2 regions of the Thalassolituus oleivorans MIL-1 genome follow, and region 1 is predicted to be linked to the other one. Evidence: predicted binding sites of a transcription regulator. Region 1 holds the regulator's gene; the other holds the start of a gene.
The links. Region 1 encodes FNR, which switches genes on or off when oxygen is low (the NO sensors DNR and NnrR bind a similar motif). Its sites were predicted from a motif close to TTGATNTANATCAA; they were not measured.

Region 1 (3,792 bases):
AGTTGCATGGAATAATCGGAAACTCTTTCGCATTAGAATAGGCTTCGATGTCTGTCTCTTTGCAATACGCCAGAGGACGGATCAATACATGCTTCTTATCATCGCTAAGTAGCTTAGGTGGCATCGACTTAAGTTTGCCGCCGTGAAACATGTTTAAGAATAACGTTTCGATGATGTCGTCTCGATGATGACCAAGAGCGATTTTGTTGGCACCGATTGACTCTGCAAAGCCGTACAAGGTGCCACGGCGCAGGCGAGAACATAGGCTACAGGTAGTTTTACCTTCTGGAATGATTTCTTTCACCACACTGTAGGTATCTTTTTCCACGATATGGAAGGGTACCCCAATTTGGCTTAGGTATTCGGGCAATACATGCTCAGGGAAGCCAGGTTGCTTTTGATCCATGTTGACCGCTATGAGCTCAAAATTAACAGGTGCGCTTTTTTGCAGACCCATCAAAATATCGAGCATAGTGTACGAATCTTTGCCTCCAGACAGACAAACCATCACACGATCACCTTCTTCGATCATGCAATAGTCTTCAATCGCTTTGCCGACATTACGACGTAAGCGCTTTTGAAGTTTGTTGAATTCTAGTTTTTCTTTGCGGTCATCGACGGATTCGATCATTGGCTCACCCCACTGATTGGCGTGCGCTTTATATCAAAATGACGGCATGAGAGGAACCCTAAGCAGGCTAGAAGACAGCTTAAGCACAGTTGTTACTGGCTAGACGGCTGCACAGACAAGATTAAGCGGCAGCCACTTTCATCGGGCGAATTAGCTCTTTGTACCTTGCTATAAAATCGGCGATGCTCAGATCGTCGCGGGGGTGATAGTATTGCTTCCATAGCTCCGCAAGCAATTCAGGCGTCGGATTATCTGGAAGTACAAATTCGGGGTGACGTAGATACGCTAAAAGTGCAATGGCAGTAGCGTAACTTAGATTAGTGGTGAGTTCGGCATGTGGATGAGTAAGAAAATCATGCTGACTGGCTAGGCCACGCACTTTACTCGCTAGCTCAGGCTGATGTCCTAGGTAGTCATCCCAAATATGGCGATGAGTTAAACCATGCATCTGGTAGACCCCAGAGGTACGCTGCCCCTCGGCTTTTAAAAAGGAGCCGAGTTCAGATTCAACGGCGGCTGTGGCAAGTAATAACGCCTCCGCACCAGCACTTTGAACGCCTAAACGTTGTAATGTTGGCTGAATAATACAGCGTTTAAAGTCTTCTGCAGCTATTCCCATTAGGGGGCTCCTAAGTACGCACCGTTAAACGTGTGGTGCTGTTTATACAGTATGTAGGACAAATTCAATTAATCTGCTTTGCCTTGTGCGAATAACGTCATTTTTTGGACATATTTGCGATTAAACTCACATTCTTAGCAAAGATAACGCAAAGCTCATGCCTACTTCTGAACGGGAGGCATTTTTGATCCTGCCATACGCTACAGTTGCCGTATTCGGCAATTGCTAACGGGTTAGTTACGCTTGAACATGACGAATGGATGAGCGTGCGATAACAAAAAGCCGGTTAAAAAACCGGCTTTTTGTTACTCGTCGTGCTTCTCACAATGCGTCGATGATACTAGCCCCGCCATTTCGTAAAGCGCATCCATGTCGCGCAATATAATTTCTTTGCCTTGGGTTTCGATCAGTTCGTTATTTTGGAAGCGAGTAAATACGCGACTAATCGTTTCTACGGCTAAGCCTAAGTAGTTACTGATATCAACGCGAGACATCGGCAAACGGAAATGGGAAGCGGAAAAGCCACGGCGCTGATAACGTTGTGAAATATCGAGTAAGAAAGAAGCAACGCGTTCTTCGGCGTTTTTCTTACTCAATAACAGCATCATATTTTGATCGTGGCGAATTTCAGTACCCATGGTGCGCATCAACTGTTTACGTAAGTCGGGTAGTTCATCAGCCAATGTATCAAGCTGCGGTAAAGGAATTTCACAAACCGTCGTGGTTTCTAATGCTTTTGCCGTCAACGGATAGCAGTCAGCCTCATAACCTGAAAGTCCAATCAGTTCGCTGGCAAGATGAAAGCCAGTAATTTGCTCTTCGCCGTTACTCGCCAGTGTGTAGGTTTTTAGGGCACCTGTACGAACAGCAAATACCGATTGGAAGGTTTCGCCTTGCTGGAATAATAATTGGCCTTTTTGAATCGGGCGACCACGACGAATAATATCGTCCAGACGTTCCATATCCGTATCTTTAAGCGATAGCGGCAAGCACAGAGCATTAAGAGAACACGTTTGGCAATGTGGTTGAGTACCACGTAATGGTGTGCTGGAAGTAGGAGAGGTTGATGGCGTCTTCATGATCGAATTCCCGTTAATCAATTTGCACTGGAGCGAATATCGCCGATATTACTTGTGATTTATACTAACTATTCGCAATAGGGAGCCAAACTGATACTAAGGTCCATAGCCCGTAGAGCATCAGTAGTGCGCCCGAGATTTTCCGTACGATAGCACGATTAAGCATTTGCATCAGTGTTGCCGCAGCAAGACTTGCTGAAAATATAGCCGGTAATGTGCCTAGCCCAAAAGCAAACATAGCCAGAGCTCCATCGAGAGGTTGTCCATTGGCAGCAACCCAGCTCAGAGTGCTGTAAATGAGTCCGCAAGGTAACCATCCCCATAACGCGCCGAGTAATAACTGGCTGCGCATGGTTGGGCGTCCTAGCTGCTTCTGCGCAAGTGGACGAATAAGACCCCAAAGGCCTTGCCCTAAGCGCTCTACTTGGGTCAGCCAAGATGCCCACTTAGCAACATACAATCCCATTAAAATTAACATTGCACCTGCAATCGTCCGCAGACCGAGCATTAACCATTGATGTTGCGATTGCAGCCACAACCCGAGTGCACCGACGAGAGCCCCTGCTAAGGTATAACTGGTAATGCGCCCTGCATTGAACAAAATAGCAGCGCGGATTCTATGCTCGCGATCCGTATTTCCGGCAGCGGCGGCAATACCCCCGCACATGACAAGGCAATGACTGGCGCCAAATAATCCCAGTAGGATTGCAGTAATAAATGACAGCGGTTCTGTCATTGCTTATCAGGGTCTTCATTAGAGTCAGCGTTAGAATCATCTTGCTTATCTTTGCGCTGAATTAAGTGCTCGTCATCATCAAATAGAATCTTGTGTGCTGGCGACTCTAGATCATCGAATTGCCCGCCTTTTACCGCCCAAAAAAATACGAATACAGCAATACCGATTAAGGCAATAGAAAGGGGAACCAAGACGTAAATAATATCCACGATCAAGCCTCGTTAAGGGATAGTGGGCGATTGCGAATTAAACGCAGGGCGTTAAATACAACCAAGAGTGAGCTAAACGACATACCAATGGCAGCGGCCCAAGGTGGAATTAATCCAGCAGCGGCCAACGGCAATGCAATCAGATTGTACAGTAATGCCCAGCCAATGTTTTGACGAATAATATGGCGCGTACGCCGAGCAACATCAAGTGATGAAATAAGCGCTTCGAGTCGACCGTTGGTGAGTAACATATCGGCATTGGTTTTGGCGAGGTCGGATGCTTCATTGACCGCCAACGATACATCAGCACCGGCAAGAACAGGGACATCATTGATGCCATCTCCAACCATCATGACGCGTTCACCTTGTTGCTGCCAATGTCTGACCGTTTTTAACTTCTCTGCGGGACTAACCCCAGAGCGTACATCGTCGATACCAAGGCTTGCGGCAATGGTTAGAGCAGCAGGGCTTGGGTCGCCGGTTAGTAGCGATACCTGAATACCGCGATCTTTAAGTGC
Region 2 (3,792 bases), 920 kb from region 1:
CTAATAGGCGCCTTACAGGGTAACGACGACCCCCTGCAGCCACTAGCGTCGCAATATAAGTCGGCACAATCCGTGGCCGAACAAGCGGCGACTCATGCCCCCTTTACTCGACTCACATCTGTTACCGAGCTTGAACGCATCATCGCCAGTGAGGCCCGACCGGTTATGGTCGATTTTTATGCCGACTGGTGTATTAGCTGCAAAGTAATGGAGAAGGAAGTATTCGAACAAGCAGACGTCATTCAGGCTCTGTCTCATATACGCTGGGTACAATTGGATGTCACCGATCAAACCGCCGAGCACATTGCGTTTATGCAACAGCATGCTGTCTTTGGTCCGCCCTCTATGCTGTTTTTCAGCGCCGGTAGTGAGCAAAGCAATGCGCGTCTAATCGGAGAGGCGACTAAATCCGAGTTTACTCAACATGTGCTAATGCACCTCCCCAAAAGTCAGTAAATTATCGACATAGCTGACAACCATGTTTACCGGCACTTGAAATAACATAACCGATACCGCATATAGTGACTGTTCGCCATTCTCCGGAGCTTTCCATGCATTACACCTGTCCTTACTGTGCCGCTATTAACCGCTTACCTGCCGATAAAGCAGCACAAGAGGCGCAATGCGGCCGCTGCAAAAAGTTATTATTCGACGGCAAGCCAGTCGAATTGAGCGACACTAATTTTAATCGCTTCTTGGCCAAAAACGATCTCCCTATCGTTGTCGACTTTTGGGCTAGTTGGTGCGGACCATGTCAGATGATGGGGCCGATATTCAAACAAGTATGTGGTCAAATGCAGCATCAACTGCGTTTTGCTAAGGTGAATACAGAACAAGCCCAGGCTACTAGCGCGCAACTTGGCATTCGCAGCATTCCAACACTGATTATGTTTCAAAGTGGAAAAGAGATAGACCGGTTAGCTGGAGCGTTACCAGCCCCACAGCTAACTCAGTGGATTCAACAGGCACTGGTGAAAGCTCAGCAAAACCACTAACTCATGCGGCGTTGCACGATGTCCTCTAAGGTTTTAACAATTGGCTGCAAGGCATCAGACCAACGCAACGCTTCACGATAGCTATCATCAATCTGAGCGACATAACGCTCAATCAATTCAAACAAGCCCCCTTCTTGACTGGCATTCAGGTTAAGCAGTAAGAGCTGGTCTTGAAGATCAATCACCATATCTTGACGCATATCCGCTGCACTGCGAATTTGTTCGGCTTGGCTATCACGAATATGCGCTAACGCAGCTCGCACATCCGTTACAGTGAGCAATAAAACTTGCTGAAGCTTGACCTTAGCTTCTGTTTTCATCATGCGCACACGCGCTTCAGTGGCACTTAACAACACGCATAAATGATCTTTAATGCGTCCATACCGCGACACATCTTGATCGGGAATATTTTTGATCAACAAAGAGGCATTGGGATAATTAACAATCATTCGTCGACCAAATTCCATAATGCGCCGCTCATGTTGCGCCGACAGTAACAACTCGATCTCTAATTCACTCACTGCAGAATTCAAAGCAAAGTACGCGGCTTTATCGCTGACATCTTCCGTATTCGGCCAAAAGGCAACCACCGCTTTTAAGCCAAAACCCGACAGTAAAGTTAATAAAGCGTCTGCCAGACTCGCTTGCGAGTTACAAAAAGAAATCTGTTCCATAAAACGCACAATTTCGCCCTGCTCGGCAGAGTGCGTCATCGCTTCAAACGCTGCTTGGCGCGATTCTTCAACGGTAGATATTAATTCACGGCGATAACCTTGCTGTGCCAAAATTCGCCGCACCTTCGCCTGTAATTCATTGATATCAAAAGGCTTTGTTATAAAATCGTCACCACCTGCTTCGTATCCAGCAATACGCCCAGATAAGGTGGTATCACCGGATATAAAAATAACCGGAATATTTTCAGTTTGCCGCTGAGCACGTAGCTGCCGACAAATTTCATAGCCGCTCATTTCATCGAGCTGAACGTCAAGCAAAATACAATCAAACCCAGTATCCAGCGCATTCAAAAACTCATCCGATGTTGTAAAACCGGACACATCGAACTCACTCAATGTACGCTTTACTAAAAATACTGCTCCGGGCTCATCATCGAGCACCGCCACCTATCCAAGCCCCATTGCATTCCCCGACATCGAATACGATTAATACTAGTTATATAGGGATAGCACAAAATTTACGATTAACGCTCGATCATTCATAACTTTGACCGCATTCCGCTCTTTGTAACTTAATTAGCAACTTAATATTTTTCGGTGAGATCTTAGCGACTAACGGAAAGCTGACGTGCATCAATTCACTTAACGCGCATGGGCGTAAGCTGGAGACAGATAACAAGGAGATGCTATATGACTACTATTGAACACCATGACTTACACCACGACTTCCCTGAAATGAGCGAGCAAATTCGCAGCCTCAAAATGAAGGATCGTCATTTTGCTCGTTTATTTGATGAATATCATGAGCTTGATCGAGAAGTACGCAAAATCGAAGAGGATGTTGAACCAACCTCGGATGAACATCTAGAGCAGTTGAAGATGCGTCGGGTACATTTAAAAGACGACCTGTACACTATGCTCAAGCAGGCTTAGCACCTGAAGCAAACAGCAAAAAAAAAGGAGGCATCGGCCTCCTTTTTAATGCGTACTACTCAACGGTACTAGTCTAAGCCGCCGACGTTCTCACCCTGAGCCTGCAAGTCAGCATGGTAAGAAGACCGCACCATAGGGCCGCTATTCACACGCACAAAGCCTAAACTCTTGGCAATTTCACCTAGCTCACGAAACTCTTCTGGTGTTGCAAAACGCTTCACTGGCGAGTGATTTCGACTCGGCTGCAAATATTGGCCTAAAGTAATGTGATCTATATCGTGCGCGCGCATATCGTGCATCACTTCAATCACCTCTTCGTTGGTTTCACCCAACCCCAACATCAAGCCCGACTTAGTAACAACATTCGGTTGACGTTGCTTGTACTGCTTAAGCAAATCCAATGACCACTGATAATCCGAACCCGGACGACATTCTTTGTATAAGCGTGGCACGGTTTCTAAATTGTGGTTAAAAACATCTGGCGGCGTAGCACTAAGAATATCCAAGGCAACGTCCATACGACCACGAAAATCCGGAACTAATGTTTCGATCTGAATGCTCGGGCTATGCTCACGAGTCAAACGAATACAATCGGCAAAATGCTGAGCACCACCATCGCGTAAATCGTCGCGATCCACTGAAGTAATCACCACATAACGCAATGCCATATCGGCAATCGCAGTGGCCAAATTTAAAGGTTCATCGACATCCAATGGATTCGGTCGACCGTGCCCCACATCGCAAAACGGGCAACGACGAGTACAGATATCGCCCATAATCATAAAGGTTGCAGTACCACCACCAAAACACTCACCAAGATTAGGACAGCTGGCTTCTTCGCATACCGTATGCAGCTTATGCTTGCGCAGCTTTTGTTTTATCTCATTAATTTTTGGTGTTGCCGGAATACGTACCCGAATCCAATCAGGTTTGCGTGGCATATCATCAGTAGGGATAACCTTAATTGGTATGCGCGCAACTTTATCAGCACCCCGCAGCTTTTCGCCCTGCACTACTTTTGGCTTATCGCTCATTTTCTTCTCCGGGCTCTTCTGCACTAGTTACGGCAATACCGTTAGACGATGTTAGTTCACGCAGCAAATGACGCTGTAAATTTTCAGATACAGTATCAAAATCAATGTCATCGCTACCACTGGAGGATGCAGCAATTTCATCAACGATTTGAGTCA

Region 2: the regulator FNR is predicted to act here: its motif matches at 2,293-2,306, upstream of TOL_RS13945 (HP1242/YdcH family protein).

What each region holds. Positions count from the first base shown of each region.
Region 1 covers NC_020888.1:2,129,926-2,133,717, reverse strand. Annotated here, with positions in the region: gene ttcA (tRNA 2-thiocytidine(32) synthetase TtcA) at 1-631, opposite strand, end outside; gene TOL_RS09680 (hypothetical protein) at 753-1,250, opposite strand; gene fnr (fumarate/nitrate reduction transcriptional regulator Fnr) at 1,556-2,329, opposite strand; gene TOL_RS09670 (sulfite exporter TauE/SafE family protein) at 2,394-3,065, opposite strand; gene ccoS (cbb3-type cytochrome oxidase assembly protein CcoS) at 3,062-3,274, opposite strand; gene TOL_RS09660 (heavy metal translocating P-type ATPase) at 3,277-3,792, opposite strand, start outside.
Region 2 covers NC_020888.1:3,052,348-3,056,139, forward strand. Annotated here, with positions in the region: gene dsbD (protein-disulfide reductase DsbD) at 1-456, shown strand, start outside; gene trxC (thioredoxin TrxC) at 552-995, shown strand; gene TOL_RS13940 (response regulator) at 992-2,116, opposite strand; gene TOL_RS13945 (HP1242/YdcH family protein) at 2,360-2,602, shown strand; gene lipA (lipoyl synthase) at 2,671-3,636, opposite strand; gene lipB (lipoyl(octanoyl) transferase LipB) at 3,626-3,792, opposite strand, start outside.